DNA from 2 places in the Pseudoalteromonas sp. SR44-5 genome. Region 1 is predicted to be linked to the other one. Evidence: predicted binding sites of a transcription regulator. Region 1 holds the regulator's gene; the other holds the start of a gene.

Region 1 (15,802 bases):
AAAGCCGTGGATCAATGAATTCATAATCAAGTTGGTAAATATTTGACTGATAGCACCAGCAGGTAGATTTAAGGTTAAGTCTACCGGGCAATCTAAATTTATATGATGGCTGGTATTTTTTATCTTAGGGTGTAACGAACGAATAATTTCACCAAGGTATTCTTTTAGGTTGATTGTGCGCACGGCTTCACTGGCTTGATCAACCGCAATTTGCTTAAAGCTGGCAACCAGCTCTGAAGCACGGTCTAGGTTAGTGGTTAATAGGCTAGTACTTTGTTTGGCATCATTGATAAACTCTTCAAGTGCTTTAGGCGAGAGTGTTTTATCTTTGTAAGCATTTTCAATTTGTATTAGGCGCTCTTGCAAAAAGGATGAGGCTGTAACTCCAATACCGACCGGGGTATTTATATCGTGGGTAATACCGGCGACTAAACCACCTAAAGCAGCCATTTTTTCTGAGCTGACTAAACGCTCTTGCGCCATATTGAGTTCATCAACATAGCGTTGCATTTCAGTTTGTTTGGTGAGCAGCTCTTGTTCAGTATGGCGACGCAAATCAACTTCTTCGGTGAGCGTTAGTTTTTGTTTTTCCAACTCGTATTTTTGTTGCTGTAAATCCATCATAGCTTGACTTAAATTTGATGTTTTACGTGCCACTTCTTGTTCAAGTTGTAGATTTTGCTGATCGAGCTTTTCGTTACTTATTATTAATGCTTTTTGAGTTTGTTCAAGCTCTTTGCGGTATTGCACAACTTTATCGATCAACTTATTGAATGATTGCTCCATTACTTTTAATTCGTTGTGCTCAGTTGTTTCAATTTCGATATGTTGACCTTCGAGGTCATCTAATTGAAGATCTTCAATTTGCTCTGTTAGTTGTGCTAGAGGTTCTGTGAGTAGTTTTCTAAATGCCATTAAGAATAAGATGATTAAAAATGTAGTTTTGATCATCGCATTGCCAATTAAAAAATAAATTGAGATCATAATGCGACTAAATACCACTTCTCGGCTCGAAAATAGCGTGACATCACCAACTTGGGTGGCGCGGCCAGAAAATTCAAAGATCAATGGAAAGGTATAACCGAATAAGCCAGATGGAGTATCTTCGATAATGGCTTCTTCTTGTACTAATTGTTGGCTGTATAGCTCGCGAATATCGAGTGAGCGACCTAATTGTGAGATTATTTCGCCGCTATCGTCACGCACAATAATACCTTCAATCATTGGAATTGCTAATAAGCCTTCTGCTGTGGTGATGGTTTGTTTAGTGTTTAGCTCCCAAATAGCACGGGTTAAACTACGACTAAATGTTTTTTGTAAGGTCGTCAGTTCGTCACGTATATAATCTTTCGTGTTTACATATTCTGCAATAACTTGCCCGCACGTGACTACAAAAGTTAATAAAAAGTAGACGGATAACACGCTGGTAAGTAGCTTTTTTGATAGGCTTTTTTGTAGCATCGGTGGCCTATAGCTCCTTTATTTTTTTCACAAAGCTTAATTAATACCCTAGCAACGAGTACACTCAGTACTAAAGTTAGCTAATAAATGTTTAAAAATAAATAAAATAATCTTATTTAACAGTACAAACATTGTTAATTTTCTTTTTTCAGCAAAAACTTAAGCTTATCGCTGTTAAATTTTTGTGTTATAAAATCACAACAGTATTATAACATTATTATTTACTGAGTGATTTGTTGTCTACTCAGTAATCTATTATACGTATTTTAGTTGTCTATATTATGAATTTTTCCGTACTGGTGTGTGATGATTCAACAGTAGCACGCAAACAAGTTATACGCTGTTTAAATGAGTGTATCGCAGCAGATATTATGCAAGCAAAAAATGGCCGTGAAGCGTTGGAGTTAATGCATATACATAACTTCGATTTACTGTGTCTTGACTTAACTATGCCCGAAGTCGATGGAGTACAAGTTCTTGAGAGTATTAAAGCACAAAAGATTGAATGCTTTGTGCTGGTTATCTCGGCAGATATTCAACTTGAAATGAAACAACGTGTCGCTAAGTTGGGAGCTATAGCCTTCGTTGATAAGCCGATAGATAAAACAAGATTAAATGAAATACTGCATAAATTCGGCATTCATTAGATTTCTTTATAATCAAAAAGCATAATTTATCTTTTTATTTGGGGTTGACAGAATAGGCCTGTTTAAGGCAGTCTAAGGGCTATGAAAACAAATAATCACGCATTGACCATTATTATTACAACCACCATTCTTACTGGATAGTGGCATAGGTCGGTGCAACAAATTTAAAGGCCTGTGTTCACAACGAACACAGGCCTTTTTTCGTTTTATGGGATGAGGAAACATAAAAAATGCGAGTATTAAAATTTGGTGGGTCGTCACTTGCTGACTTTGCCTGCCTACAACAGGTAGCACAGTTAGTTAAAGCACAATTAAAAGACGAAATGTTATTGGTGCTATCCGCTCCAGGTGGCATGACCGATTCATTGGTTGCACTGGCAAGCGCTGCTGAACAAGGACTTGATTATGATACACAGTGGCACGCATTAATTGAGCGTTGCCAAAGCTTAAAAGCAGCCGTAGAAGCTGAATATGGTAGTGTTCAAAACTGGCCTGATTTAAACGAACTGCAAAATAAGCTAGCGGGTGTCAAACTCATCCAATGTTGTCCAGATCAAGTGCGTGCTTATGTTATTAGTTTTGGTGAGCGCATCAGTGTATCACTGATGCAGTGTTTATTAAGCTCACATAACGCCCACTACCTCGAAGCAACCGATTGCATTGTATCAACTAATGGTCATATTGATGCGGAAGCTGATCTAGTGGCGAGTAAAATTCGTTTTCAAACGGCTTTAAAAGCTAATCCTGCGACTATTTATATTATGCCTGGCTTTACAGCTAGCAACGAACAAGGCCAGCTAACTACACTGGGACGTAATGGCTCAGATTATTCAGCCGCAATTGCAGCAGCGTGTTTAGAAGCGCAAGTATGTCAAATTTGGACTGACGTTGATGGTGTGTACAGTGCTGATCCGCGTTATATCAAAAAAGCCTCTAAAGTTGATTTTTTATCATATAAAGAAGCGATGGAGCTTTCTTACTTTGGTGCCAAAGTTCTCCATCCTAAAACAATTCTACCGTGCGCTAAAGCTGGCGTGCCGTGTGAAATTAAAAATACCCATAATCCGGATGCACAAGGATCACTGATCAGTAATGATAATGTGTCATCGGAGCCGGTAAAAGCGTTATCTAGTTTACAAAATCTTGCGATGCTAACGGTTTCAGGCCCCGGCATGAAAGGTAAAGTAGGCATGGCATCAAAAGTTTTTAATGCCCTTGCTCACGATAATGTTTCGATTGTACTGATCACTCAATCGTCATGTGAATTTAGTATCAGCTTCTGTGTCCATGAATCAGATTTGCCATTGGCTCTTGAGGCATTGCAAACTGCGTTTGAGCTTGAATCACAGGCGGGACTAATTGAACCTGTACAAGTGCAGCGTAATTTAGCAATCGTTACTTTAGTGGGTGATAATATGCGCGCTCATAAAGGCTTAGCTGCTAAATTTTTCGCATCACTCGCCCAAGCACAAGTTAACATTGTCGCTATTGCCCAGGATTCAACTGAAAGTGCAATTTCAGCAGTGATTGACGGCGAGCTGTGTAATGATGCTGTAAAAGTGTGTCACGAAAATTTCTTCACTCATATCCCATCAATTGATGTATTTTTATTAGGCTGTGGTTTAGTTGGCCAAGAACTTATTAAGCAGTTAGAGCGTCAGCAAGCATGGCTTGAAAAACGTAATATCAAACTAAACTTATATGGTGTTGCTAATTCACGTCAATTACATCTTGATAGCGAAGGAATTGCTTTTGACGATTGGCAGCAAAAGTTGGCAGCATCAGAACAACCGTTTGACCTCAAACTGGTTGAACAATTTGTTAGGCAAAATCATTTAATCAATCCAGTACTAGTTGATTGTACGTCTTCAGATGTTTTAGCGGCTCAGTATGTAGACTTTTTGAATGCCGGTTTCCACGTTGTGGCTGCAAATAAAAAAGCCAATACAAGTTCATATGCTTATTACCAAGATTTAATTACAGCAACGCAAAAAAATAATCGTAAGTTTTTATACGAAACAAATGTCGGTGCAGGTCTTCCTGTAATCGATAACTTACAGTCACTGTTTGGTGCTGGCGATGAGTTACTTGAATTTAGCGGAATTTTATCCGGTTCATTGTCATATATGTTTGGCGCATTGCAAGATGGTTTATCACTGTCTGAGGCAACCATTAAAGCCAAAGAAAGTGGTTTTACTGAGCCAGATCCACGTGATGATTTATCGGGCACTGATGTCGCGCGTAAGTTATTAATTATTGCCCGCGAAGCAGGTATGAAATTAGAGTTGAGCGATATCGAAGTTGAATCAGTGCTTCCTCCGGGTTTTGCCCAAGGTGATAACGTTGACGAATTTATGGCTAAATTGCCAAGTTTAGATGCTGCGTTTAATGACCGTATTCAAAGTGCCGCAAGTGAAGGCAAAGTGTTGCGTTATGTCGGTACTATCAAACAAGGCCACTGCAAAGTAGGTATTGAAGCGGTAGATGAAAAGCATGCTCTGGCTGTTATTCGTGATGGCGAAAATGCCTTAGCAATTTTGAGTGCATACTATCAACCACGTCCATTTGTTATTCGTGGTTATGGTGCCGGCTCAGCAGTGACTGCGGCCGGGGTATTTGCTGACATTTTAAAAACGTTATCGCGCTAGGAGAGTATAATGATCGAAGTATATGCTCCAGCCTCAATCGGTAATTTTGCAGTTGGTTTTGATGCCTTAGGTGCGGCGCTTGCTCCTATTGATGGCACGTTATTAGGTGATGTTGTTGCGGTAAGTCCTAGCGAGCTTGACGAATTTATATGCTCTGGCGATTACGCAGATAAACTACCAAGCGATGCCAGTGAAAATTTAGCGTATCAGTGTTTAGTGCATTTTCGTGAACATGTAGCGCCAACAATGCCAAGCGTTAAACTGGAATTAAAAAAGAACTTACCAATTGGCTCGGGTCTTGGTTCAAGTGCTTGCTCTGTAGTAGCCACATTTGCGGCGCTGGATCAGTTTGCAGGTACTGCACTGAGCCAAGTGCAGTTAATTGAATTAATGGCTGATTTTGAAGCGATTGTCAGTGGCGGTCGTCATTACGACAATATCACTCCGTGTTACTTGGGTGGTTTGCAGCTTACTGGTGATTTAATTCCAAATAAATCAATTGCTTTACCGGTTGATGAGCGTTGGTATTACGTAGCGGCTTTTCCTGGTTTTTCACTTAATACCGCCAAAGCGCGTTCAGTGTTACCAAAACAGCTAAGTATGCATGCGAGCGTTGAATTTGCGCAGCGCTTATCAGCGTTTAGTACTTTATTGTTAACTAGCCGATTTGATGAAGCACTCTCTATCATGAGTGATGAAATAGCGGAGCCGCATCGTGCGCCACTGATCAATGGTTTTAGTGAAGCTAAAGCGGCGCTGCCAGAGTTTGGTGCTGAGATTGTCAGTATCTCAGGTGCTGGTCCTACATTATTTACCGTGTGCAAAACGCTTGAAGCTGCACAGCAATGCGCACAGTGGCTTGAACAAAACTATATTAATGAGCAAGGCTTCTGCCACATTTGTAAACTCGATAACGCCGGCACGCGTCAGCTATAAGAATTTAAGGAACTAATAATGCAATTACATAATTTAAAAGATGATTCTCAAAAAGTGTCGTTTGTTGAAGCGGTTAAAACAGGTTTAGGACGTAATCAAGGAGTATTTTTCCCTGAATCGCTCGCGCCTTTAGCTGATGTTGATAGTTTACTCGATATGGACTTTGTTACTCGTAGCAGTAAGATTTTATCGCATTTGATTGGTGATGAATTACCTGCTGATACGGTTGCACAAATGGTGCAAAATGCCTTTAACTTTCCGGTTAAATTAGTTGAAGTTGAAGACAATATTTATTGTTTAGAGTTGTTCCATGGGCCAACGCTTGCATTCAAAGACTTTGGCGGTCGCTTTATGGCTGAGTGCTTGGCACAATTTAGCCAAGGTGAAAAAACCACAATACTCACAGCAACCTCAGGGGACACTGGGGCAGCTGTTGCGCATGCGTTCTATAACAAGCCAAATATTGATGTGGTTATCCTGTATCCAAAAGGTAAAATCTCATTAGCACAGCAAAAATTGTTTACTACTTTGGGTAATAATATCCATTGCTACGCTGTAGATGGTAGCTTTGATGATTGCCAAGCGATGGTTAAAAATGCCTTTTTAGATGATGAAGTTAAATCTCGCTTAGGTTTAAATTCAGCTAATTCTATCAATATAAGTCGCCTTGTTGCACAAGTATGTTATTACTTTGAAGCAATAGCGCAATTACCAAAAGAGCAGCGCGCCAAAGCACATATCTCAATACCTAGTGGTAACTTTGGTAATGTATGTGCGGCGATGATCGGTGCGGTGATTGGTTTACCGGTCGCTAAACTTAGCGCTACAACCAATCAAAATGACACTGTACCGCGCTTTATCCTTGATAAAAACTGGGCGCCTAATGCCACAATCGAGTCATTGTCTAATGCCATGGATGTGAGTAAACCTAATAATTGGCCACGTGTACAAACCATGCTTGATAACAAATGGTTTAGTTATGATGATTTTTATTCAACTAGTGTTGATGAAAATGATACCCAAGCAGTGATGAAAAAAATTCATCAAACAGGCTATGTTGCTGAACCACATACAGCGATTGCTTATCAGGGCCTAAAAGCTAACTTAGCAACTGATTCTGCTGGTATTTTTCTGGCAACAGCGCATCCGGCTAAGTTTAAAGAAAGTGTTGAAGAGATTTTAAATATTGAACTTGAAATGCCAAAACCACTAGCTGATGCATTAGCTAAACCATGCTTAGCCGAAGATATCGCAGATGATTACGATATCCTGCGTGAAATATTATTAGCTAAACTAGGTTAGTTTTTACCCGCTCAGTAAAACTAAAAATAAACGGCATATGTGAAAGCAATGTCGTTTTTTATTGCTTTAAATTGTACTTAATAGCAGTAATGGAAAATTAAACTATTGAACGTGAACGGCGGTTTAGAACTCGTAAACAAAAAATTAAAATGGCTATAAGGCAGATCATAATCCCTGCAAGTATAACTAATTCATTCGCTACCCAATGGATTAGGAGTAATCCGCACATAAATAAAATAAATGGTTTAAATTCATAATAATAAAAGTGTTTGTTAACTTTAATGCGATTTACTTTATGATCTTTACGCCGTGAATTTGAGCGTAATCGCCAAATGTTGGCACCATTGAAGAATAAAAAAATACCAATGGCTGTTGGTAAAACAGTGCTGAAAAGTAAAATGCAAAGTCCGCCAACAATGACATAACAATAAGGAATTGATTCGTAGATAGGTTTAGCTAGCATAGTAAATTAGTTCATCATCCATGATTACATTGGTATCATAATAGTGTAAACAATCGCGAATGCAACAGATTAAGGTATAAATAATGTAAATGTTATTTGCTTTTATTCATTAAAATTTCTGATGCTTTAATAAAAAAATATCATTACAAAAACACTGTGAATTAAATTCAATCCCTGTTTAAATATGTTCATCTTTACACCATAGGCAAATTGACGTTTTCAGCGTATAATTCAGCCTTCAAAATACCATACACGTTGCCCTAGGAGCCCCCATGTTAGAACGTAGCATGAATATTTCGGATTTCGATCCAGAGTTATTTGAAGCAATCACTAAAGAGACTGCTCGCCAAGAAGAACACATCGAGCTTATCGCATCTGAGAACTACTGTAGCCCACGCGTACTAGAAGCGCAGGGTTCACAGCTAACAAACAAATATGCTGAAGGTTATCCGGGCAAGCGTTACTACGGTGGTTGTGAGCATGTTGACGTGGTTGAACAACTAGCGATTGACCGTGCAAACGAATTGTTTGGCTCAGATTATGCTAACGTTCAGCCTCACGCAGGTTCACAAGCAAATGCTGCTGTGTTCTTAGCTTTATTAGATGCTGGCGATACAGTGTTAGGTATGAGCTTAGCTCATGGTGGTCACTTAACGCATGGTTCACATGTAAGCTTCTCTGGTAAGCTTTATAACGCAATCCAATACGGACTTGACGAAGCGACTGGCGAGATTGATTACGCACAAGTTGAAGCACTTGCACTTGAGCACAAACCAAAAATGATCATCGGTGGTTTCTCAGCATACTCAGGTATTGTTGATTGGGCTAAATTCCGTGAAATCGCTGACAAAGTAGGCGCTTACTTGTTTGTTGATATGGCTCACGTTGCAGGCCTTATTGCTGCTGGTGTTTACCCAAGCCCAGTACCACATGCACATGTTGTTACTACAACTACGCATAAGACATTAGCCGGCCCACGTGGTGGTTTGATTATTTCTGCTTGTGGCGACGAAGCTATTTATAAAAAGCTTAACAGTGCAGTATTCCCTGGTGGCCAAGGTGGTCCTTTATGTCACATTATCGCTGCCAAAGCAGTGGCATTTAAAGAAGCACTACAACCAGAGTTTAAAGTATACCAAACTCAAGTTGTGAAAAATGCTAAAGCTATGGTTGCAGTAATGCAAGAGCGCGGTTATAAGATCGTATCTGATAAAACAGAAAACCACTTGTTCTTACTTGATCTAATTGATAAAGACATCACTGGTAAAGACGCAGATGCGGCTTTAGGTAATGCTAATATCACCGTAAATAAAAACTCAGTACCAAATGACCCACGTTCACCGTTTGTAACGTCTGGTTTACGTATTGGTTCACCGGCAATCACACGCCGTGGTTTTAAAGAAGCTGAGTCTAAAGAGCTTGCTGGCTGGATCTGTGACGTACTAGACAACATCAACGATGAGTCAGTACAAGCACAAGTAAAAGAGAAAGTTAAAGCAATCTGTAAAAAATTACCTGTTTACGCTTAATTGAGTTACAAACAGTAATTTAGATCACAATAGCCTAGTTTTTTGCTATTATAAAGGCCGCCTAAAAGCGGCCTTTTTTGTTTTTAACGGAAGCTGATACCTATGCATTGTCCATTTTGCACCGCAAAAGATACCAAAGTGATTGACTCGCGTTTAGTGGGAGGTGGCCACCAAGTAAGGCGACGCCGTGAATGCAATGAATGTCATGAACGCTTTACTACCTTTGAAGGTGCAGAGCTTGTAATGCCTCGGGTGATCAAACAAGACGGTAGCCGTGAACCTTTCAATGAAGATAAACTCCTTAATGGTCTACATCGTGCATTAGAAAAACGCCCCGTCAGTACCGAGCAAGTTGATGAAGTGGTCAATATTATTAAATCGCAATTACGTGCCACCGGCGAGCGTGAGATTTCCAGTCACCTGATTGGCGAATGCATTATGGAAGCGTTGAAAAAACTTGATAAAGTCGCTTACGTCAGATTTGCATCGGTATACCGTTCATTCGAAGATATTCGTGAATTTGGTGAAGAAATTGCCCGTTTGGGAGAGTGATATGAACCAATATCAGTTTAGCGAACAAGATTTCTTTTATATGACCCGAGCGATTGAGCTTGCCAAACAAGGACGCTTTACTACCACCCCAAACCCAAATGTTGGCTGTGTATTAGTAAAAAATGACGTTATTGTTGGTGAAGGTTTTCATCAAGTTGCCGGCCAAGGCCATGCTGAAGTGAATGCATTAGCAATGGCGGGTAGCCAAGCCTTTGGCGCAACTGCTTATGTCACGCTTGAACCTTGTAGCCATTTTGGTCGCACACCGCCGTGTGCCGAAGGTTTAAAAGCTGCTGGCGTGGTAAAAGTAATTGCTGCTATGGTTGATCCAAACCCGCAGGTAGCCGGTAAAGGTTTAGCTATTTTAGCGGACGCGGGCATTGAGGTTGCGTCAGGTTTGTTAGAACAACAAGCAAGGCTGTTAAACCGTGGCTTTTTAAAGCGCATGGAGCAAGGTATGCCATTTATTACCTGCAAAATGGCCGCAAGCCTTGATGGTAAAACGGCACTTAAAAACGGTCAAAGTAAATGGATAACGGGCCCTAAGGCTCGCCAAGATGTGCAACTACAGCGCGCACAAAGCTGCGCTATTTTAACCGGTGCGGACACAGTATTAGTTGATAATGCAAAACTCAATGTTCGTGTTGAAGAGCTGCCAGAGCCGTTACCAACGCAATTACCTGTACGCCAACCTGTACGTATTATTATTGATTCACAAAATCGTTTAACACCTGAGCTAGCATTATTTAGCATTGCCAGTGAAGTAATTATTCTTACCACTGAACTTGATAAATCACAGCAATGGCCTCATTACGTAAGCCATATTGTAGTACCAGAAAAAAATAATAAAGTTGATTTAGTGGCTGCCATGAAACTTCTAGCGCAGCAACAGTTTAATCATATTTGGTTAGAGGCAGGGGCAACCTTAGCGGGCCAAATGACTGAATGTAATTTAATTGATGAATATATTGTTTATCTGGCGCCGAAGTTGTTAGGGAATGACGGCAAAAGCTTACTAAACTTTACAGAGCTGACAAGTATGCAGGACGTTGTTAATTTATCAATTAATGAGAGTGTGTGTATCGGTGACGATATTCGTATCACGGCGACACCACGCAAAGCCTCATCTAAACCAAATAACTAAAGAGTAACCACTATGTTTACTGGGATCATCGAAGCGACGGGCACTATTAGCGAGTTACAACAAAAGCAAGGCGATTTAGCTATCCGCATTAAAAGTAATAACCTTGATATGGCCGATGTAAATTTAGGCGATAGCATTGCAACTAATGGGGTTTGCTTAACGGTTGTGGCCAAGCACAGTGATGGATTTAGCGCTGACTTATCAAATGAGACGATCAGTTTAACGGGATTTGCTCACTATAAACAAGGGCAAACTGTAAACCTTGAGAAAGCCATGCAGCCAGTATCTCGTTTAGGTGGTCACTTAGTTTCAGGGCATGTTGATGGCATCGCGACTATTACCGCAATTACGCCTAATGCGCGTGCCGTTGAGTACTGGTTAAGCACCGATGTAGAACTAATGAAATATATTCCTTATAAAGGCTCGGTATGCATTGATGGTATTAGCCTAACAGTAAATGCAGTAGCAGATAATAAATTTAAACTGACAATTGTGCCGCACACTAGTGAGCAAACAACTATTGCTGATTTTAAAGTAGGCACGCAAGTGAACTTAGAAGTAGATCAAATCGCGCGTTATTTAGAGCGTTTGATCAAAGGGGCAGAGCAGCCAGCTAGTTCAGATATTTCGATGAGTTTACTCGCCCAAGCCGGTTTTATTAAATAAACGCACTCCACAACTTACACGAGCAGATTATGAATTTACACAGCGCACAAGAAATTATTGATGACATTAAAGCCGGTAAAATGGTTATTTTAATGGATGATGAAGACAGAGAAAATGAAGGCGATTTAATTATCGCAGCCGAGCACATTAGTGCTGAAGCGATCAATTTTATGGCCACTCATGGTCGCGGCTTAATTTGCCTAACAATGACTCAAGAGCGCTGTGAGCAACTTGATTTACCATTAATGGTAAAAAACAATGGTGCGGCATTTTCGACTAACTTTACGATGTCGATTGAAGCATCGAAAGGTGTGACTACGGGAATTTCTGCTGCAGATCGCGCTCGTACTGTGCAAGCTGCGATTGCCAAAGGTGCTGTACCAAGTGATATCGTTCAACCTGGGCATATCTTTCCTATTATGGCACAACCAGGTGGCGTATTAACGCGTGCCGGTCACACTGAAGCCGGTTGTGATTTAGCCCGCTTAGCCGGTTTAGAGCCTTCATCAGTAATTGTGGAAATTCTTAATGCTGATGGCACCATGGCGCGTCGTCCTGATTTAGAAGTATTTGCTGAGCAACATAATATCAAAATTGGCACTATTGCTGATTTAATTGAATACCGTAACATGAATGAAACCACCATTGAGCAAGTGGCAAAATGTAAGTTGCCAACCGTACATGGTGAGTTTGATTTAGTTACTTATAAAGATACCATTGACGGCCAGTTACATTATGCGCTGTTAAATGGTGAGGTTAAAACGAATGAACCAACCTTAGTACGGGTTCATTTAAAAAGTACCTTCAATGATATTTTGTTATCTGATCGCAGTGCCGATAGAAGCTGGGGCTTGTCAGATGCGATGGCTTATATTGCAAAGCATCAAGGTGTGTTAGTTATTCTAGGTAAGCAAGAATGCACCGAAGAACTAGAAGCGACAGTCAAAGCGTTTGCTGCAGAAGATGCTGGTGAGACGGTCGCGCATCGTAAATTCCAAGGTACTTCACGCACCGTAGGCGTAGGGTCACAAATTTTAGCTGACTTGGGCATTGAAAAAATGCGTTTGATGAGCTTGCCTAAAAAGTACCATGCGTTATCGGGCTTTCACTTAGAAGTGGTTGACTACGTAGAGCCACAATAAGCACAACGCTTAAACTAGGCTATTATTTTATTTATATGGTATGATACGCAGCAATTTTTGCGCAATCGCAACCGCTTGAACTTATTTTTTAGGGTTATCGAATGAAAATTATTGAAGGTAATAAATACGCTCCTGGCAAGAAATTCGCTATCGTTATTTCTCGTTTTAATGACTTTATTGGTAGCAGCCTATTAGCTGGTGCTGTTGATGAATTAAAACGTACTGGTGGTGTATCTGATGATGATATTACCGTAGTTTATGTACCAGGTGCGGTAGAATTACCTTTAGCGGCGAAACGCGTTGCAGCAAAAAAAGAGTATGATGCAATCATCGCTTTAGGCGTTGTGATCAGAGGTGGTACACCACATTTTGATCTTGTCGCTGGCGAATCAAATAAAGGCTTAGCGCAAGTGTCGCTTGAGTATGATATCCCGATTGCATTTGGCGTATTAACCACTGAAAGCATTGAGCAAGCGATTGAACGCGCTGGCACTAAAATGGGCAACAAAGGCGGCGAAGCTGCTTTAGGCGCACTTGAAATGGTTAATGTGTTAGATAAAATTTAAGTTTAAGGAATTTTTGTGAAACCAGCAGCAAGACGTAAAGCACGTATCTTAGCACTTCAAGCCGTTTATTCTTGGCAATTAAGTGGCAATGCCATTGCCGATATCGAACAACAAATGTTGATCGAAAACGATGTGACTAAAATTGATGTTGAATACTTTAAAGATCTTTCGCGTGGTGTTGCTATAAATCATAAGCAACTAGACGAAGCAGTATCGCCACATTTAACTCGTCCATTTAACGAGTTAGACCAAGTTGAACGCGCTATTTTACGTTTAAGCAGCTATGAGCTGAAATTCCGTGAAGATGTACCTTATAAAGTTGCTATCAACGAAGGTATTGAGCTTGCTAAGATATTTGGCGCTGAAGACAGCCATAAATTTGTTAATGGTGTACTTGATAAAGCGGTAAAGCATTTACGTAAGTAATGCGACCGTAAAAGGAGAGCCGGCATAGGCCGGCTTTTTTGTGTATGAAGGAATTTGAATTAATAAATCGCTACTTTAAAGGTCGTGGCATAACTCGTCGCGATGTTAATTTAGGGATTGGTGACGATTGTGCATTGGTTACTGTTCCTGAAAATTGTCAGTTAGCGATTACCACCGATACACTGGTAGCAGGCGTACACTTTTTTGATGACATCGATCCGCGTGCATTAGGCCATCGTGCCCTGGCCGTAAACTTAAGTGATTTAGCTGCTATGGGGGCTGAGCCTACGTGGGTTTCGGTTGCTTTAACGTTGCCAAATATTGATGTTGAGTGGCTGGAAGAATTCACCGAAGGCATGCATGAAATCGCAGAGTATTTTAATGTGCAAATCATTGGTGGCGATACCACGCAAGGGCCGTTAACAATTACTATTTGTGCTAAAGGTACAGTGCCTGCAGGTAAAGCACTGCGCCGAAGCGGTGCTAAAGTAGGTGACTGGGTTTATGTTACAGGGCCGCTAGGTGATGCCGGGCTTGCGATTGAAGCTCGTAAGCAAGAGATTAAGATTGCTCCAGAGCACTTAAGGTACGTTAATCAACGATTTGATTACCCAACTCCGCGTGTTGCTGCGGGGCAAGTATTACGCGGTTTAGCATCATCAGCGATTGATATCTCAGATGGTCTATTGGCAGATCTTGGGCATATTTTAGCTCTGTCGCAAGTTAGCGCTTGTATTGATGTGAATAAAATACCAACCTCGGATGCATTGCGTGCTACTTTAGAACGAGATCAACAACTGCCGTTTATCCTCAATTATGGCGATGACTATGAGTTGTTATTTACGGTACCTGATAGCAATAAAAGTATGCTGGAAATGAAATTGCGCCAGTATGGTGTAGATGCAGCCTGCATTGGACAAATAAAAAGTGGTGAAGGCGAGGTTGAGCTGATGCTCGATGGCGAAAAATTAGCATATGATGATGCTGGTTTTGAACACTTCACCAAGGAGTCGGTTTGAATAAACCTGCATTATTTAATTTAAAGCGCCCTCATCAATTTTTTGGTTTGGGCTTTGGTTTAGGGTTAGCGCCTAAAGCGCCGGGTACGTTTGGTACCTTTGCTGCGCTACCGTTTATTTTTACTACTATGTATTTCCCGCTGTGGTTACAAATTGTATTTGCGGTAGTTATTAGTATTTTTGGTATATGGGCATGTGGCAAAACCGCTGATGATCTGGGAGTACATGATCATCCCGCGATTGTATGGGATGAAGTTGCCGGATTTTACATTACCATGATCGGAGCTGCATTAAGTTGGCAGTCTTTGTTAGTGGGTTTTTTGTTATTTCGTTTTTTTGATATCGCTAAACCAGGTCCTATTCGCTTTCTTGATAAGCGGGTTCATGGTGGTGTAGGTATTATGGCGGATGATGTTTTAGCTGGTATATTTTCTTTAATTTGTGTTCAGGCATTGTTTAAAATGGGTTATTTGCCCTTTTAACCTTAGTTTTGCAACGAGGTATTGACGTTATGATGCGATTTTTATTGGTTATTATTGTGCTGTTCTGCAGTATGCCAAGTAAGGCGTCAATTACCGACTATGTTGTAAAACAATGGAATATGCAAAATGGCTTACCATCGCAGTCACTTAAAAGTGTCGTGCAAGATAAGCAAGGCTATATGTGGCTGGGAACTCAGTTTGGCCTCAGTCGCTTTGATGGCAATACATTCACTAATTACAACACCTTAAATAGTAATTTCTTACCCAGTAACGGCATTAATAAATTACTAGTCGATAGCGAAGGCTATTTATGGATTGGTACTAAAGATGGTATTGTGGTCATCGATCCCACCACTATGGCAGCGCAAGAGTTTAGTGTAAAAGGCCCTGTACGCGATGTTATCGAAGATGCGAAAGGCAGTATTTGGATAGCAGCGAATGGCCTGTACTTTGTATCTCGCAATCAGATCAATGTCAGCGCAGTGCATGACTTACTAGTCCCTGTAATGAGTGCCAGTTCAGTAAAGCAGATTGTTGGTACTGTCAGTCAGCTGGCATTATCGCCAGAAGGGATCTGGCTGGTGAATGAACGATACTTGCTACGGTTAACTAATTCCTCCTCTGATTTTGCAAAATTACGCTTAGAACTAACTGCTAAGGTATCTATACCTGAGCGTTTAGCACAAACGATTATTCACGATTTAGCATGGCTGGAAGGCAACTTATATTTAGCGTCAGAGCTCGGTGCTTACTTTTTAGATTTAGATGACGAGTTAAGGCCCTTTCCACTGCCCAATGCGAATAACTCAGCGGTTTATA
Region 2 (15,802 bases), on a different contig from region 1:
CTGACCATCACGAATGCCTAAGTCATCCGCTAACCAATCTGGACGGGCAACATTTGCTTCACCAGCTTTTTCAAGCATGGCTTTTACATTACCTAATTCCCACGGGCGGCTAGCAAGTGCTACTTTAGCTTCAGCTGGCGTTGGTGAGTTACGAATAAGCTCGATAATTGGGTCAATGTTAGCAAGTGCAATTGCTAAGCCTTCAAGCATGTGTGCACGATCGCGGGCTTTACGTAGGTCAAATACCGTACGACGGGTCACTACTTCACGGCGGTGAATGATGAATTCTTCAAGCATTTCTTTTAAGTTGAAACACTTAGGCTGGTTATTGATCAACGCAACCATGTTCATACCAAACACAGTTTGTAACTGAGTTTGTGCATAAAGGTTGTTTAAGATCACTTCGCCTACGTCACCACGTTTGATCTCGATAACGATACGCATACCGTCTTTATCTGATTCATCACGTAATGCACTAATGCCTTCAATCTTCTTATCTTTAACAAGCTCAGCAATCTTTTCGATTAAGCGGGCTTTATTTACTTGATAAGGGATCTCGTGAACGATGATCGTTTCACGATGGGTTTTTTCGTCAACTTCAATTTCCGCACGTGCACGCATGTACACTTTGCCACGGCCAGTTAAATAGGCTTGTTCAATGCCTTTTTTACCGTTGATAATTGCCGCAGTTGGAAAATCTGGGCCCGGAATATAATCCATTAGTTCATGAATGGTTAATTCAGGGTTTTGAATAAGTGCTAAACAGCCATTCACAACTTCAGTTAAGTTATGAGGAGGAATGTTCGTCGCCATACCTACCGCAATACCCGATGAACCGTTCACTAATAAGTTAGGCACTTTGGTCGGTAATACGTCAGGAATTTGCTCTGTACCATCATAGTTAGGTACAAAATCAACAGTCTCTTTTTCAAGATCAGCCAAAAGCTCATGAGACATTTTCGCCATACGGACTTCGGTATAACGCATTGCTGCTGCTGAGTCACCATCAACTGAACCAAAGTTACCTTGGCCGTCAACTAACATATAACGTAAAGAGAATGGCTGGGCCATACGTACGATTGTGTCATACACCGCACTGTCGCCATGGGGATGGTATTTACCAATTACATCACCAACCACACGGGCTGATTTTTTGTAAGGCTTATTCCAATCATTATTAAGCTCGTTCATAGCAAACAAAACGCGGCGGTGAACAGGTTTTAAACCATCACGTACGTCTGGTAGTGCTCGTCCTACTATTACGCTCATTGCGTAATCTAAATAGGAGTTTTTTAACTCGTCTTCAATATTGACTGGCAGAATTTCATTGGCGAAATCAGTCATTTGATATCACATTCCTTCAGTATTGACCCACGAAAGTGCCACATATGGGCGCTTGCGGGGATTTAGTTATTATTACCAAGTCATGCTACCACAATTTATTTAGATTTACAGGCGCTAAATCTTTGCGATTTATTAATTTACCCCTATATAATGGCCTGAGATTGACGAGGAAGTTTTTTATGACCGAACATCAGAATGTAGATAGTGCAGAAATTGCAAAGTTTGAAGCCATCGCTGAGCGTTGGTGGGATCGTGAAGGCGAATTTAAACCCCTTCATGAAATTAATCCATTAAGATTAGATTTTATTGCCGACAAGGCCAAAGGCTTATTCGACAAAGAAACACTCGATGTCGGCTGTGGTGGCGGTATATTGAGTGAAAGTATGGCGCGAATGGGCGCACATGTGACTGGTATTGATATGGGTCAAGAGCCGTTAACCGTTGCGAAACTACACAGTTTAGAAACCGGTGTAAACGTTGACTATATAAAAATACCTGCCGAACAGTATGCCAGCGAACACCCTGCCCGCTTTGATACTATTACTTGTATGGAAATGTTAGAGCATGTGCCAGACCCTGCATCTATCATTCATGCAGTAGCAGAATTAGCGAAACCTGGTGCCGATGTATTTTTCTCCACATTAAACAAAACCCCAAAAGCATATTTGTACGCAATTATTGGGGCGGAAAAATTATTGAAGATGGTGCCTGATGGAACCCATGATCATAAAAAGTTTATCAAACCAGCACAACTCATTGCATGGGCAGAACAAGCGGGCCTCAAAGTACGTGCTAGTGCGGGATTGAGTTATAACCCTTTATCAAAGCAGTACAGCTTAAATACCGATGTAAGCGTTAATTATATTCTGCATTTTGAGAAACTAGCGTAATGGCTGGTTTTAACACAGCAACCCCCGCAATTGATTACGACGCCTTTATTTTTGATTTAGACGGTACATTACTCGATACCGCAGATGATTTAGGGGCTGCGCTAAATTACGTACTCGCTGATCATAACCAACCATCAGTAACCGCTGATATATATCGCCCTGCAGCTTCTAACGGTGCAATGGCGCTGCTTGCAGCTGGATTTGGTCAGCAATGGCACGATCACCCAAATCAAGCTGACTTACGCCAGCAGCTATTAACTGCCTACGCAGATAATATTGCCACCCATAGTCAATGCTTTACTGGAATTGCACAATTATTGATCGCACTTGATCAACAACAGATCAAATGGGGGATCATGACTAATAAACCTGAGTTTTTGACTATTCCATTAGTTGCTGCAATTGCTGAACTCAAAGATGCACAAGCAATTGTCAGTGGTGACACCCTCGATATCGCTAAACCATCTCCTTTACCTTTACTGCATACAGCCCAACTGTTAGATGTTGATCCGAGTCGTTGTTTGTATATCGGTGATGCGCAGCGTGACATAATTGCAGCCAAGGCTGCAAACATGCATAGCGCTGCTGCGTTGTGGGGCTACATCCCTAGTGAAGCTGAAGCATTGAGTTGGCAAGCCGATTTTAATTGGCAGTCACCTATTGATGCATTTAACCATATATAGTGCCATGTTAAATTTTAACCACTACATATTGTGATCGTGTTACTTTTTGCACATTGTTTGTTGATAAAAAAAGCAGCCAAAATTTATTTTTAAAATGCGTAAATTTAATCGATCATCAGTTGATTTTTATAAATTTCATTTTAATCAGATGGTCAAAGGTTAATGGCTACTAACACAAGCATGTTATCCCAACGTTATCCACAATTAGGGGCGTTTATGCCCCTTGCAAATGATCGCATACCACACTATCTTGTGATCTAGAATTTGATGAACACCAGATGTTGTGGCTAAATGTTATTCAATTAAATTCGCGCTAATACAGTTTTATTGCAATAAAAAATTTATTTTAAGAAAAATGTGTCACTAAAAAATATTATATCCCAAGGAATACAGGCAAAACTATGAACCAACAGCTATCTGTAAGCAAACGTGACGGCCGTAAAGAGTCACTTGATTTAGATAAGATCCATCGCGTTATTGCTTGGGCCGCCGAAGGTCTAAATAATGTGTCTGTCTCACAAGTTGAGCTGAAATCGCACATCCAGTTTTATGATGGTATTCGTACTGAAGACATCCATGAAACCATCATCAAAGCGGCCGCTGATCAGATCTCTAAAGAGTCGCCTGATTATCAATATTTATCAGCCCGCTTAGCTGTATTCCATTTGCGTAAAAAAGCCTATGGTCAATTTGAGCCACCGCGCTTGTATGATCATATCGTTAAGTTAGTTGAAGATAAGCGTTACGATGCACACTTACTAGCTGACTACACAGAGCAAGAAATTGATCAACTGGATGAATACCTTGATCATGGACGTGATTTAAACTTCAGCTATGCTGCTGTTAAACAGCTTGAAGGTAAATATTTAGTACAAAACCGTGTTACGGGTGAAATTTATGAAAGCGCACAGTTTTTATATATTTTAGTTGCGGCCAGTTTGTTCTCTGATTACCCAAAAGAAACGCGTTTAGACTACATAAAGCGTTTTTACGATGCGGTGTCATTGTTCAAAATTTCATTACCTACGCCTATTATGGCGGGAGTTCGTACCCCTACGCGTCAATTCAGTTCATGTGTACTGATTGAATGCGGTGACAGCCTAGATTCAATTAATGCAACCTCATCAGCGATTGTAAAATACGTATCGCAACGTGCAGGTATTGGTATTAATGCTGGTCGTATTCGCGCACTAGGTAGCCCTATTCGCAATGGTGAAGCATACCACACTGGTTGTATCCCGTTTTATAAGCACTTTCAAACGGCCGTTAAAAGTTGTTCGCAAGGTGGTGTCCGTGGTGGCGCAGCAACCCTGTTCTATCCACTTTGGCATCTAGAAGTTGAAAACTTATTAGTGCTTAAAAACAACCGTGGTGTTGATGATAACCGCGTTCGTCACTTAGATTACGGTGTACAGTTTAATAAACTAATGTACTCACGTTTGATCAAAGATGATTACATCACATTATTCAGCCCGTCTGATGTGCCTGGTTTATATGATGCATTTTTTGAAGATCAAGATGAATTTGATCGTCTTTACGTACAATATGAACAAGACGAGTCAATTCGTAAAAAACGTATTAAAGCGATTGAGCTGTTTTCAATGTTTGCACAAGAGCGTGCTAGCACTGGCCGCATCTATTTACAAAACGTTGACCACTGTAATACACACAGCCCGTTCATCGCTAAAGTGGCACCAATTCGCCAATCTAACTTATGTTTAGAAATTGCATTACCAACAAAACCACTTAACAATGTTAATGATGAAGAAGGTGAAATTGCACTGTGTACGCTGTCGGCCTTTAACTTAGGTGCGATTGAGTCACTGGATGAACTTGAAGAGCTTGCAGAACTTGCGGTACGTGCACTTGATAACTTACTGGATTTCCAAGACTACCCGGTGCCAGCAGCACATAATGCAACGATGGGCCGTCGTACACTCGGAATAGGCGTAATCAACTACGCATATTACCTTGCTAAAAATGGCAAACGTTATTCTGATGGCAGTGCCAATGCATTGACTCACAAAACATTTGAAGCAATTCAGTATTACCTGATGAAAGCCTCAAATGAACTGGCTAAAGAACGTGGTGCATGTCCTAAATTTAACGAAACAACGTATTCGCAAGGTATTATGCCAACCGATACGTACAAACGTGATTTGGATAAAATTTGTGATGAACCATTGCATTTAGATTGGGATACATTACGTGCCAATATTAAAGAGCATGGTATGCGTAACTCAACGTTATCTGCGTTGATGCCATCTGAGACATCGTCGCAAATTTCAAATGCAACTAATGGTATTGAACCACCACGTGGTCATATCAGTGTTAAAGCCAGTAAAGATGGTATTTTAAAACAAGTTGTACCTGAGTATGAACGCCTTAAAAATAATTATGAATTATTGTGGGATATCCCATCAAATAAAGGTTATTTAGAATTAGTGGGTATTATGCAAAAGTTTGTTGACCAAACAATCTCTGCCAATACTAACTACGATCCAAATAAGTTTGAAGGTGGTAAAGTACCAATGAAGGTCTTATTACAAGATTTACTGGGTGCTTACAAACTTGGCGTTAAAACCCTTTACTACCATAACACCCGTGATGGTGCATCTGATATGCAAGAAGATACACCAGAAGTGGAAGATGATGATTGTGCAGGCGGTGCGTGTAAAATCTAATCGGTAATAAATATAAATTGGAAGCGGGCTATACGCCCGCTTTGCCCTGTTCGTTTTTTGAGTGATCTTATGTCTTATACTACTTTTAGCCGAAACCATAATAACCAATTACAAGAACCGATGTTTTTCGGCCAAACCGTTAACGTATCGCGTTATGATCAACAGAAGTACCCTATTTTCGAAAAGCTAATTGAAAAACAACTATCGTTTTTTTGGCGTCCTGAAGAAGTCGATGTAAGTAAAGATCGGTTAGATTTTCAGGCTTTACCTGATCACGAAAAACATATCTTTTTAAGTAACTTAAAATATCAAACATTGCTTGATAGTGTGCAAGGTCGCTCGCCTAATGTTGCGTTACTGCCAATTGTGTCGATCCCAGAACTTGAGACCTGGATTGAAACATGGGCATTTAGTGAAACAATCCATAGCCGTTCATATACACATATTATTCGTAACGTTACCCAAGCCCCTGAGCTTATTTTTGATGATATTGTTAGTAACGAAAAGATCAGTGAACGTGCTGATGCCGTAACTAAATATTACGATGAATTAATTAATAAAGTGGCTGTGTATAACTTATACGGTGAAGGTAAACATGAACTTAATGGCGAAACAGTTCATATCAGTTTATTTGAACTTAAAAAGCTTTTATACCTTGCAATGATGTCAGTGAATATCTTAGAAGCGATCCGTTTTTATGTCAGCTTTGCCTGTTCATTTGCGTTTGCAGAGCGAGAATTAATGGAAGGTAACGCTAAAATTATTAAGCTGATCGCCCGTGATGAAGCGCTTCATCTTTCTGGTACTCAGCATATTTTGAATATTATGCAAGATGGTAAAGACGATCCTGAAATGGCTATCGTAGCAGCCCAGTGTCGTGATGAAGCGATCAAGATGTTTGTTGATGCTGCTGAACAAGAAAAAGAATGGGCTGAATACCTGTTTAAAGATGGTTCAATGATTGGCTTAAACAAAGATATTTTATGCCAATACGTTGAGTACATTACTAATGCTCGTATGACTGCAGTTGGTTTACCAACACAGTTTAAAACCAGCAGTAACCCTATCCCATGGATCAATTCATGGTTAGTGTCAGACAATGTACAAGTTGCTCCACAAGAAGCGGAGATCAGCTCATACCTTGTAGGCCAAATTGACTCTCAAGTTAATGCCTCTGATTTCGGTGACTTCGATCTCTAATGACCAGCAACAAAACTGCAAAGATCCACTTTGCAGATAATAGCCAGTGTGTAGATTTTGACACTGGCTGTCATTCCCTTTTAGACTGCCTAGAACAACAGCAATATGAAATTCCTTTTCAGTGTAGAGAAGGATATTGTGGTGCCTGTAGAGCAACCCTAGTAGCAGGGCAAGTCACCTATAACGAAGAACCACTCGCCTTTGTACGTGATGGAGAAGTACTGCTGTGCTGCTGTAAACCCGATGGCAATATCACTCTCAATTTGAAGTAATTTGTTAATGCCAGTCAAACTGCTTTGTTTCATAGCAATGTATTTTATCACTGATCATTAAACTACTTTCATCTATGGTTACATCCCAATTTAAACTGCGGGTTAAATCCACCTGAATATCATCAATAAACTGCTGGTCAATCTCAATAATATGGCTATTATCAAATAACTTTAACCGTGACTGAGATTGCGTTAACCATTCACTATTGCCCGTTGTTAAAATTAATAATTCATCCACTTGCTTAGCGATCTTAACTAATTCATCAAGGTCAGGTTTATCAACACTTAACCAGGTTTTATAATGTTCATCCAACGCTTGAATTCCTACATCTGGCTGTAGTTTATCAGCAAGTTTATTAAGCACTGCATGGCTGTCATAAGATAAAATACAATAGCCTAACAGCTTTAAAACAAAATGCTCCAGTGTTTCATTTTTAGTCAACGCTGTGGTAAAAATTTCTTTGTGATTACGCTGATGACGCAGATCAGCTATGCTAAATCGCGCTTTAAAAATACGTGTTTTATCAGACATAATATTCACCAGTCTCGCCGTTACTCCTATTGAGTATAGCCCAATCTGATATAAGCACGTTTATTTTAAAGTTATGGTATAACATTATTGATCAGCACAAATGATGGTGTTATATTATATCACAACATAATAGCAACAACGTAGTAACCATGATCCGACATTCATTAATATCAACTGCAATTATCACTGCTTTAAGCTCTTTTTCTGCTCATGCTGCGCTGGTAACTGGGCAAGTTTTTGACAATAACAAGCAACCACTCAGCTATGCCGATGTGCACGTACACGGTAAAGCACAGTCAATTAAAACTGACGAGAATGGCCGATTTAGTATTAATATTGATGCTAATAGCCAATTACATATTAGTAAAAATAATTTTGTTGATGCTAGAGTTCAAGTAACTGAAACCAGTTCTGCTCTAAATATCACGCTTGTACCTACGTCAGTTGAATCTGTCGTTGTGTATGCCTCCGCCCTGCATAAAAATAGCTTAGAGATGATTTCACCAGTGAGTGTACTCAGTGGTGATGAACTGCGCAATAAAGCAAAACCCACGTTAGGCGAAACGCTCAAAGGCCTTCCGGGTGTTAATGCCAGCTATTTTGGCCCTGTTTCATCTAGCCCTATAATCCGTGGCCTAGATGGCCCTCGCGTTAAAATCACCCAAAATGGCTTAGACAGCAGCGATGCGTCACGTATTGGCCCAGATCACGCAACATCGAATGACAGCCTAGCTGCAGAACAGATTGAAGTTTTGCGTGGCCCAGCTACGCTACTTTATGGCTCAGGCGCGATTGGTGGCGTAGTTAACGTAGTAGATAACCGCATTCCAACTGATAATATCGAGCAGTTAACTGGGGCTGTTGAATACAGCCATGACACGGTTTCAAATGCCAACACCTATGCTGCCAAGCTTGAGACGGGCCATAACAACTTTAACTTCCATTTTGACGGTACCAAACGCACTGGTGATGACTACCAAACTCCGCGTTTTAACTTACCTGAAGAAGAGCACGAAGATCATGAGGGTCATGACGAAGAAGAGCATGAAACAGCCACCTCGGTAAAAAATACCTTTATTGATAGCCAAACCGTTAACTTTGGTACCAGCTATGTAGGTGAGCATTTAACGCTAGGTGTTTCTTATGGCCGTATTGAAACCGACTACGGTATTCCAGCACATAGCCATGAACATGAACATGGCCATGATCACGAACACGAGCATGATGAAGGCGAAGAAGAAGCCGTTTATGCGCGTGTAGAACAAGATCGCTGGCAAGGTTTGATGAGCTATGCATTACACAACAACTGGATTGAAACTATTAATTTACGTCTAGGTTATACTGATTATCGCCATGCTGAAATTGAAGATGGCGCGATCGGTACTATCTTTAGTAATGAAACCACTGAAGCACGTTTAAATATTGAGCATAAGTTAGGTAATTGGCATGGTATGGCTGGTTATCATTTTAGTGACTCTGATTATGATGCCGATGGTGAAGAAGCCTTCACACCCGCTAGCAAAACGACTACTCATGCATTATTTATCCTCGAAGAAAAACAGTTTGGCGACGTGACATTAGAATTAGGTGCGCGTATTGAAGATTATAATATTGATAGTAATGTCGGTGCTGCTGCGCATGACCATGACCATGACCATGACCATGAAGATGATCATACTGATGAACATGCCAATGAAATAACGCCTTACAGTAAAAGCTTTACTAATCTGAGCGCTTCAGCAGGCGCTATTTGGCAATATACACCCGGACAAAGTATTGCGCTGAGCGTGTCACACTCTGAACGCGCACCGTTATCAGCCGAGCTATTATCAAATGGTGTCCATATTGCAACTGGCACCTATGAGCTTGGTTTAGGCTACGCGATAGAAGACGGTGAAATTCACTTCGAACCTGAAAATATCAAACAAGAAACATCAACCAATATTGATTTTGGCTTTAGACGCTTTAGTGGCGATTTTGGTTATACGGTTAACTTTTTCTATAACGACATTGCCAATTTTTACTATCAGCAGAACACGGGGTTAGTGTTTGATGAAGAGCACGGCCTTGAAGCTGCAGAGCCTGGCCACGATGATGGTATGGCTGTTTATCAATTTGTCAGTAAAGATGCGAAATTATACGGCATTGAATTTGACGCACATTATCAATTAAATTCAAATGCGATGGTAAAAGTATTTGGTGACTCAACCACTGCAAAACTTGCTGATGATGAAGGGTATTTACCGCGTATTCCGGCAAATAAGTTAGGTTCAGAATTACAGTATAATATCAGTGATTGGCAGTTCAGCTTAACTGGCACACACTACTTTGAACAACGTGATATTACGGCTTATGAAACCGCAACTGATAGCTATACACTGTTTGATGCGCAAGCAAATTACCAATTAAGTGTCGGTCCGGTAGATACACAGTTTTATATCAACGTTGATAATATTACGGATGAACTGGGTTTTGTACATAGTTCATTTATTAAAGATGAAGCGCCACTACCCGGGCGTAACTTTAGAATTGGTCTACGTGGTTATTTCTGAACTCAGTAAATAACCATAAAAAAGCCGCGCTAATAGTTATTAGCGCGGCTTTTTATTACTCAATTTCTAATTAAAGAATTTCGTGTAGCTCAACGTCAAATACCAGTGTTGAGAATGGTGCAATTGCAGCACCGGCACCACGTTCTCCATAAGCAAGCTCATGAGGAACATAGATACGCCATTTGGTGCCTTCAGGCATCATTTGTAATGCTTCAGTCCAGCCTTTGATCACGCCACCAACTGGAAACTCAGCAGGTTGACCACGCTCATAAGAGCTGTCAAATACAGTACCGTTGATAAGTGTACCGTGATAATCAACACGCACTGTTGACTCAGCAGTTGGCTTGTTGCCTTCACCTGTTGCTAGTACTTCATATTGAAGACCAGACTCAGTCACTGTGATTTCAGCACGTTTTGCATTTTCTTCTAAGAATGCAATGCCTTCAGCTGCAAGTACTTTCGCCTCTTCTTCACGACGTGCTTGGATTTCAGTGTTGATTTTTTCGAATGCAGCTTGGATCTCAGGGATCTCAACTTGGAAATCGCCGCCCACATACGCATCTTTCATGCCTGCAAATACTGAATTTAAGTTTAAACCTTCGAAAGGGTTAGCTTTAAGTTGCTCACCCATCTGTAGGCCAATACCGTAACTTGCTTTTTCAGCATCTGTAGTAAAATTATCTGACATAATATGTTTCACGTTTTGTTTATACCAAGCTTAATAACGCTGGTATCAGTTAAAAGACGCGCCTATGCTATCATAAAAAAAAGCCCTTTTGGGCTTCTTTAGAGCTAGTTTTTAGTGAGTTTTCGCTTTATTAATCGCACAGCAAAAGTCAAGATTGGCAAGCTGATTAAAATACCAGCAAGTAATGGACGACTCAGTAATGCCTGCGTACCAACTAATAACACCGGCACGACTAATAAACCGATACAACCAATAAATATTGCCGCAATTTCTGGCCAGTATTTATCATATTTAGTAATTAAATGCCCAGCTAATAGATTAAAGCCTAGGCAGTAAAGCATAGCTGTGAGCAATACATGCTCTGGTTGTGCATCCATCGCCATTTTAACGAGTAAGTTAATAGCACTGTGATAACAGTAGCCAAACACCGACCATAACAGTATGTGTTTTAGCACCCGTTGTGTGGTGTTTAATTGATTTTGCTGTGACATCTTAAACTCCAGATAGCAAAAAGCCGCCCATAAGGCGGCTTTTTAAATATGGTGGAGAGATAGGGATTTGAACCCTAGAGGGGCTATAAACCCCTGCCGGTTTTCAAGACCGGTGCATTCGACCACTCTGCCATCTCTCCGTACGGCGCGGATAATAGGGGTTAGCCGCCTTGTTGTAAAGCCCTAAAAGTAAAAAAGTTCAAATTAATCGTTACAATTACTCGAAGCGCTTAAAAATACATCAATAATACTGTTTTGGACGTTTCGCGACCCACGAACACAGTAAGCAGACTAATAAGCTAAAAGTTACAAAACTTAAGCTCTGAAAGATTAAATCAAAGCGGTTTAGATCATCACTTGGTACAAGCACCAATACAAAAGCGGGTAAAATACTCACAAACAACACGTAACAACACACTTTAAACGCTCTACCAAAATCAAATCGTCTTGTGTGTTGCATCCACCACGCTAAGATAACCACAATAGCAGTTGATGAGATCGCGATTAAATGAGGAGTCTGTGTACTAAATGCTGTGTAAAGAGTGATAGCCGCACCAACAAAGCCCCATAAGGACCACGTTAACCATTTTTCTTTTTCACGTAAAAATAAATTTCCCATTATCCTCGTCTTCTTGTTGTTATTCTAATTAAGACACTCCATACATTAACAAACTGCAGAAAAATAACAAACCATTGTATTGAGGGTTATTGCATCCAAGCGCTTCAGACAGCCAAGCTACCTAAAGATAATAACAAAGGTAGCCTTAATGCACTCTGACTGAAATAACACGACAAAGTTCCAATTAATTACGTTTTGGCAACTATAAGTGTGTGAAAAAGTGTTCTGGGCTATGACGAACAGCCTTTTTACAGTCCACTTCTGGAGTGCCTAAATACAGGTAACCGACAATCTCATCTTCATTATCAAGCTTTAACGCCGCTTTTACCGCCTCACTTTGCGCAAAGTAACCAGTACGCCAGACACCACCAAGTCCCTGCGCAAAAGCTGCTTGTTGCATAGCTAACACAGCACAACCAGCACTTTGTACTTGTTCGATACGCGGTACTTTTGGGTGCGCTTGATATTTGGCAATGGCAATGATTATCATCGGTGCACGCAGCGGTAACTCTTTGGCACGATTAATGACTTTTTCATCTTGTTGTTCTGCAACTGCACTTTGATAATAAATTTCGCCGAGTCGTTCTCGCGCATCTTCTGCAACAACAATAAATTGCCAAGGCGCAAGGCAACCATGATCAGGCACACGAAGCGCTGCTTGTTTAATAATATCAAGTTGACTGTTGTTTGGGGCAGGTGCAATCAGTCGAGGATCTGACTGACGAGTCAATAAAAGCTCAATAGCGTCCATAGCGATTCTCTAATTAAAAAAGAAACTAGCATAGCATTGATAGGGATTGCTGAGAAAGTTTGAAAGTTAGAAAGTTTGCGACGGGCGTCGCAAACTGACAGGTAGAGATTTAGATTATTCGAATCTTTTCCGTAACCAGTGATCAAGGCTAACAAAACGCCCACCGCCGGTAAAAAATAAACTCAATAACATCGCAAAATAAATTGCTGAAAACTCAATGCCATTATTCAAAATCGACGGTTTACCCTTTTCATAAAGGTAATCTGGGAAACCATGTTCTTGTACAAGTCCTCGAATTTTCTCAATACGTTCTTTTACTTCACGAGAATTATCTAAACTTTCTTTTGCACCGGGGATCGCCAACCAATCAAGTACTTGTGCAGCACTGGTATCTGGATCTGTCGGCGCAATCGCAAACCAGCCATTGTGCCAATGTACAGAGGTTGCGGCAACGACCATAGTAAACATCAGCGGTATGCTAACCAGACGGGTTAATAAACCAACTAAGAGCAGCCAGCCACCGAGAAATTCACTCCAGCCAGCTAAAAAAGCCAGTAAATCAGGAAAAGGTAAGCCTAAGCCCCAGTCTGGGTTACCAAACCAAGCAACAACATCTGGAGAAGCTAAAAAGAATTCAAAAAACCCATTACCATTACCACTGATATTTAGCTTGTTATAACCTGCGATGATCATAACTGGCGCCAGTATCAGTCTAAATAGTAAAGCAGGGATACCATCAAAAATGGCTATTTTTTGGAGGGAAGTTTTATATAGTGTGATCAATGTATTCATCGTAGCAGTCTAGTCTTTTGTAATGTATTAAACAAAGACCGCTACGATTAAAAGTTTATTTCAGTTAAATTTTACGCGCGACCTGAAGCGCTTCATAAATAGCTCGTTTTGCATCAATTGCTGATGCTAATTTGGCCCCGCCAATTACATGTACTTTAGGATTATCGATTAACCCCGACATTAATTCGTTATTAGAGACTTGCCCGATACAAGCGATCACTGTATCAACAGGTAGCACCTGCTCCTCTCCTGCCACAGTAATTTTTAGACCTTGCTTATCAAAATGATGATACTGACAATCAGCGATCTGTTTTACACCATGTTGCTTTGCAACTTGACGATGTATCCAGCCCGTTGTTTTACCAAGCTCACTGCCAAAACGCCCGGCGCTGCGTTTTAGCATAAACAATTGACGATTATCTTTATCTGGACTTGGCTGACACTCAATTCCCCACTGCGATTTAAAATCAGCAATACTTTGGTCTTTATGTTCACTTAAAAAAGCAACCATATCAAAGCCAATGCCGCCGGCACCTAAAATTGCAATCGATTGCCCTAATTCAACTTCGCCTCGAATAACTTCATCGTATGAAAAAACACGTTTATTATCCGCGCAGGTAAAGTTTGCCTCACGCGGGCGCACACCCGTTGCAAACACCACGTCATCGTATTGCTCAAGCATTTTATCGGTAAAAGGAGTATTGAGTGTTACCGTGACCTTCAGACGTTCAAGTTCATTAATAAAATAACGCAAGGTATGATTGAAATCTTCTTTACCAGGAATTCGCATCGCTAAATTAAATTGGCCGCCCATATCTGTATTTTTATCAATCAGCGTTACCGTATGGCCTTTTTGCGCTAAGTAACAACTGGCAGATAAGCCCGCAGGCCCAGCACCTACAACCAACACATTTTTAGCCTTGTTGGTCAGCTCAAGAGGATAATCTAGCTCAAACCCCGCTTGAGGATTCACTAAGCATGTTGCTCGTTTACCTTTAAATACATGATCTAAACAGCCCTGATTACAGCCGATACAAATATTAATGTGTTTACTTTGTTGTGCTTGATATTTATTAAAAAATTCTGGATCGGCTAATAGTGGTCGTGCCATCGAAATCAGATCTGCATCCCCTGCAGTTAAAATTTCATTGGCAATCTCAGGAGTATTAATACGATTTACAGCAATGACAGGAACCGATACCACTTCTTTTAAACGTTTTGAAGCTTCTTTAAATGCACCTGCTGGCACCATACTCGCAATGGTAGGTACTCGTGCTTCATGCCAGCCTATGCCAGTATTTAAAATATCAACTCCAGCCTGCTCTAATGCTTTGGCCTGGATCGTAACCTCTTCAGGTGTTGACCCATTAGGAATTAAATCCATCACCGATAATCGAAAGATAATTAAAAATTCTTTATTTACTTTGGCACGTACAGCTTTGACTATCTCTAACGCTAAACGCATACGGTTTTCTAAACTTCCACCGTATTCATCTGAGCGTTTATTGGTATGCGGTGCCATAAACTCATTAATCAAATAACCTTCTGAGCCCATCACTTCAACGCCATCGTAGCCTGCCTTTTGTGCTAAATAGGCGGAATGAGCAAAGTCTTTGATGGTTTTTTTTATTGCACTGAGCGACATTGCTTTGGGTTGATATGGGTTAATAGGTGCTTTAATTGCACTTGGTGCTTGATTAAATGGATGATACGCATAACGTCCAGCATGTAATAATTGTAAGCAAATCTTACCGCCGTGTTGATGGACAACATCAGTGTATGCACGGTGCTTAAACACATCATAATAGCTATTAAAAGACGATGAGATTGGGGTTAATTTGCCACGCAAATTAGGACTGTAGCCCCCCGTAATGAGCATCGCAGTACCACCTTTAGCGCGCGCTTCATAAAAAGCACGCAGGCGTTTTCGATTATGCCATCCCTCTTCAAGCCCCGTGTGCATTGAGCCCATTACCAAACGGTTACGTAGCTGTGTGTGTTTCAATTGTAATTGTTGTTCTAACATCCTCTGCCCCAATGAACTGGTCTAACCTCTATACATTAGCCAATTTTGCTCGATTGGCAAGCAATAAGCAACAAAAGCGATAAATTAGCTAATATTTTCACATTCTCACGGTTAAAACCTCGCTCATAAATACTTAGTTACGATTTAACAGTTAAATTAATTTTTATTCTGGGCTAAGATGGTGACAGATATAAGTTGTACCAGACTAAGGATTTATTTTGATTGCAAAGCTATTTAAAGGACTGTGGGCAGGAATTAACTTTTCTCGTCGTTTAGTC

What was found. The regulator NrdR, encoded in region 1, represses ribonucleotide reductase genes. The targets are predictions, from matches to a motif close to AAACACNANATNTNGTGTTT.
Region 2: nrdA (class 1a ribonucleoside-diphosphate reductase subunit alpha) is a predicted target of NrdR. The motif match lies at 3,187-3,206, and genes of this name have one in related genera.

Annotation. Positions count from the first base shown of each region.
Region 1 covers NZ_JACJDT010000016.1:50,425-66,226, forward strand. Annotated here, with positions in the region: gene H5154_RS11020 (HAMP domain-containing sensor histidine kinase) at 1-1,461, opposite strand, end outside; gene H5154_RS11025 (response regulator) at 1,743-2,108, shown strand; gene thrA (bifunctional aspartate kinase/homoserine dehydrogenase I) at 2,339-4,756, shown strand; gene thrB (homoserine kinase) at 4,766-5,692, shown strand; gene thrC (threonine synthase) at 5,711-6,994, shown strand; gene glyA (serine hydroxymethyltransferase) at 7,730-8,986, shown strand; gene nrdR (transcriptional regulator NrdR) at 9,089-9,538, shown strand; gene ribD (bifunctional diaminohydroxyphosphoribosylaminopyrimidine deaminase/5-amino-6-(5-phosphoribosylamino)uracil reductase RibD) at 9,540-10,682, shown strand; gene H5154_RS11060 (riboflavin synthase) at 10,695-11,348, shown strand; gene ribBA (bifunctional 3,4-dihydroxy-2-butanone-4-phosphate synthase/GTP cyclohydrolase II) at 11,378-12,490, shown strand; gene ribE (6,7-dimethyl-8-ribityllumazine synthase) at 12,592-13,056, shown strand; gene nusB (transcription antitermination factor NusB) at 13,072-13,482, shown strand; gene thiL (thiamine-phosphate kinase) at 13,527-14,501, shown strand; gene H5154_RS11085 (phosphatidylglycerophosphatase A) at 14,498-14,983, shown strand; gene H5154_RS11090 (ligand-binding sensor domain-containing diguanylate cyclase) at 15,013-15,802, shown strand, end outside.
Region 2 covers NZ_JACJDT010000004.1:189,518-205,319, reverse strand. Annotated here, with positions in the region: gene gyrA (DNA topoisomerase (ATP-hydrolyzing) subunit A) at 1-1,344, opposite strand, end outside; gene ubiG (bifunctional 2-polyprenyl-6-hydroxyphenol methylase/3-demethylubiquinol 3-O-methyltransferase UbiG) at 1,524-2,234, shown strand; gene H5154_RS03860 (HAD family hydrolase) at 2,234-2,917, shown strand; gene nrdA (class 1a ribonucleoside-diphosphate reductase subunit alpha) at 3,319-5,601, shown strand; gene nrdB (class Ia ribonucleoside-diphosphate reductase subunit beta) at 5,671-6,801, shown strand; gene yfaE (class I ribonucleotide reductase maintenance protein YfaE) at 6,801-7,073, shown strand; gene H5154_RS03840 (YaeQ family protein) at 7,078-7,605, opposite strand; gene H5154_RS03835 (TonB-dependent receptor domain-containing protein) at 7,755-10,157, shown strand; gene H5154_RS03830 (FKBP-type peptidyl-prolyl cis-trans isomerase) at 10,228-10,845, opposite strand; gene H5154_RS03825 (hypothetical protein) at 10,950-11,336, opposite strand; tRNA gene H5154_RS03820 (tRNA-Ser) at 11,386-11,476, opposite strand; gene H5154_RS03815 (hypothetical protein) at 11,578-11,955, opposite strand; gene H5154_RS03810 (NAD(P)H nitroreductase) at 12,158-12,706, opposite strand; gene H5154_RS03805 (DoxX family protein) at 12,821-13,498, opposite strand; gene H5154_RS03800 (FAD-dependent oxidoreductase) at 13,563-15,524, opposite strand; gene sppA (signal peptide peptidase SppA) at 15,743-15,802, shown strand, end outside.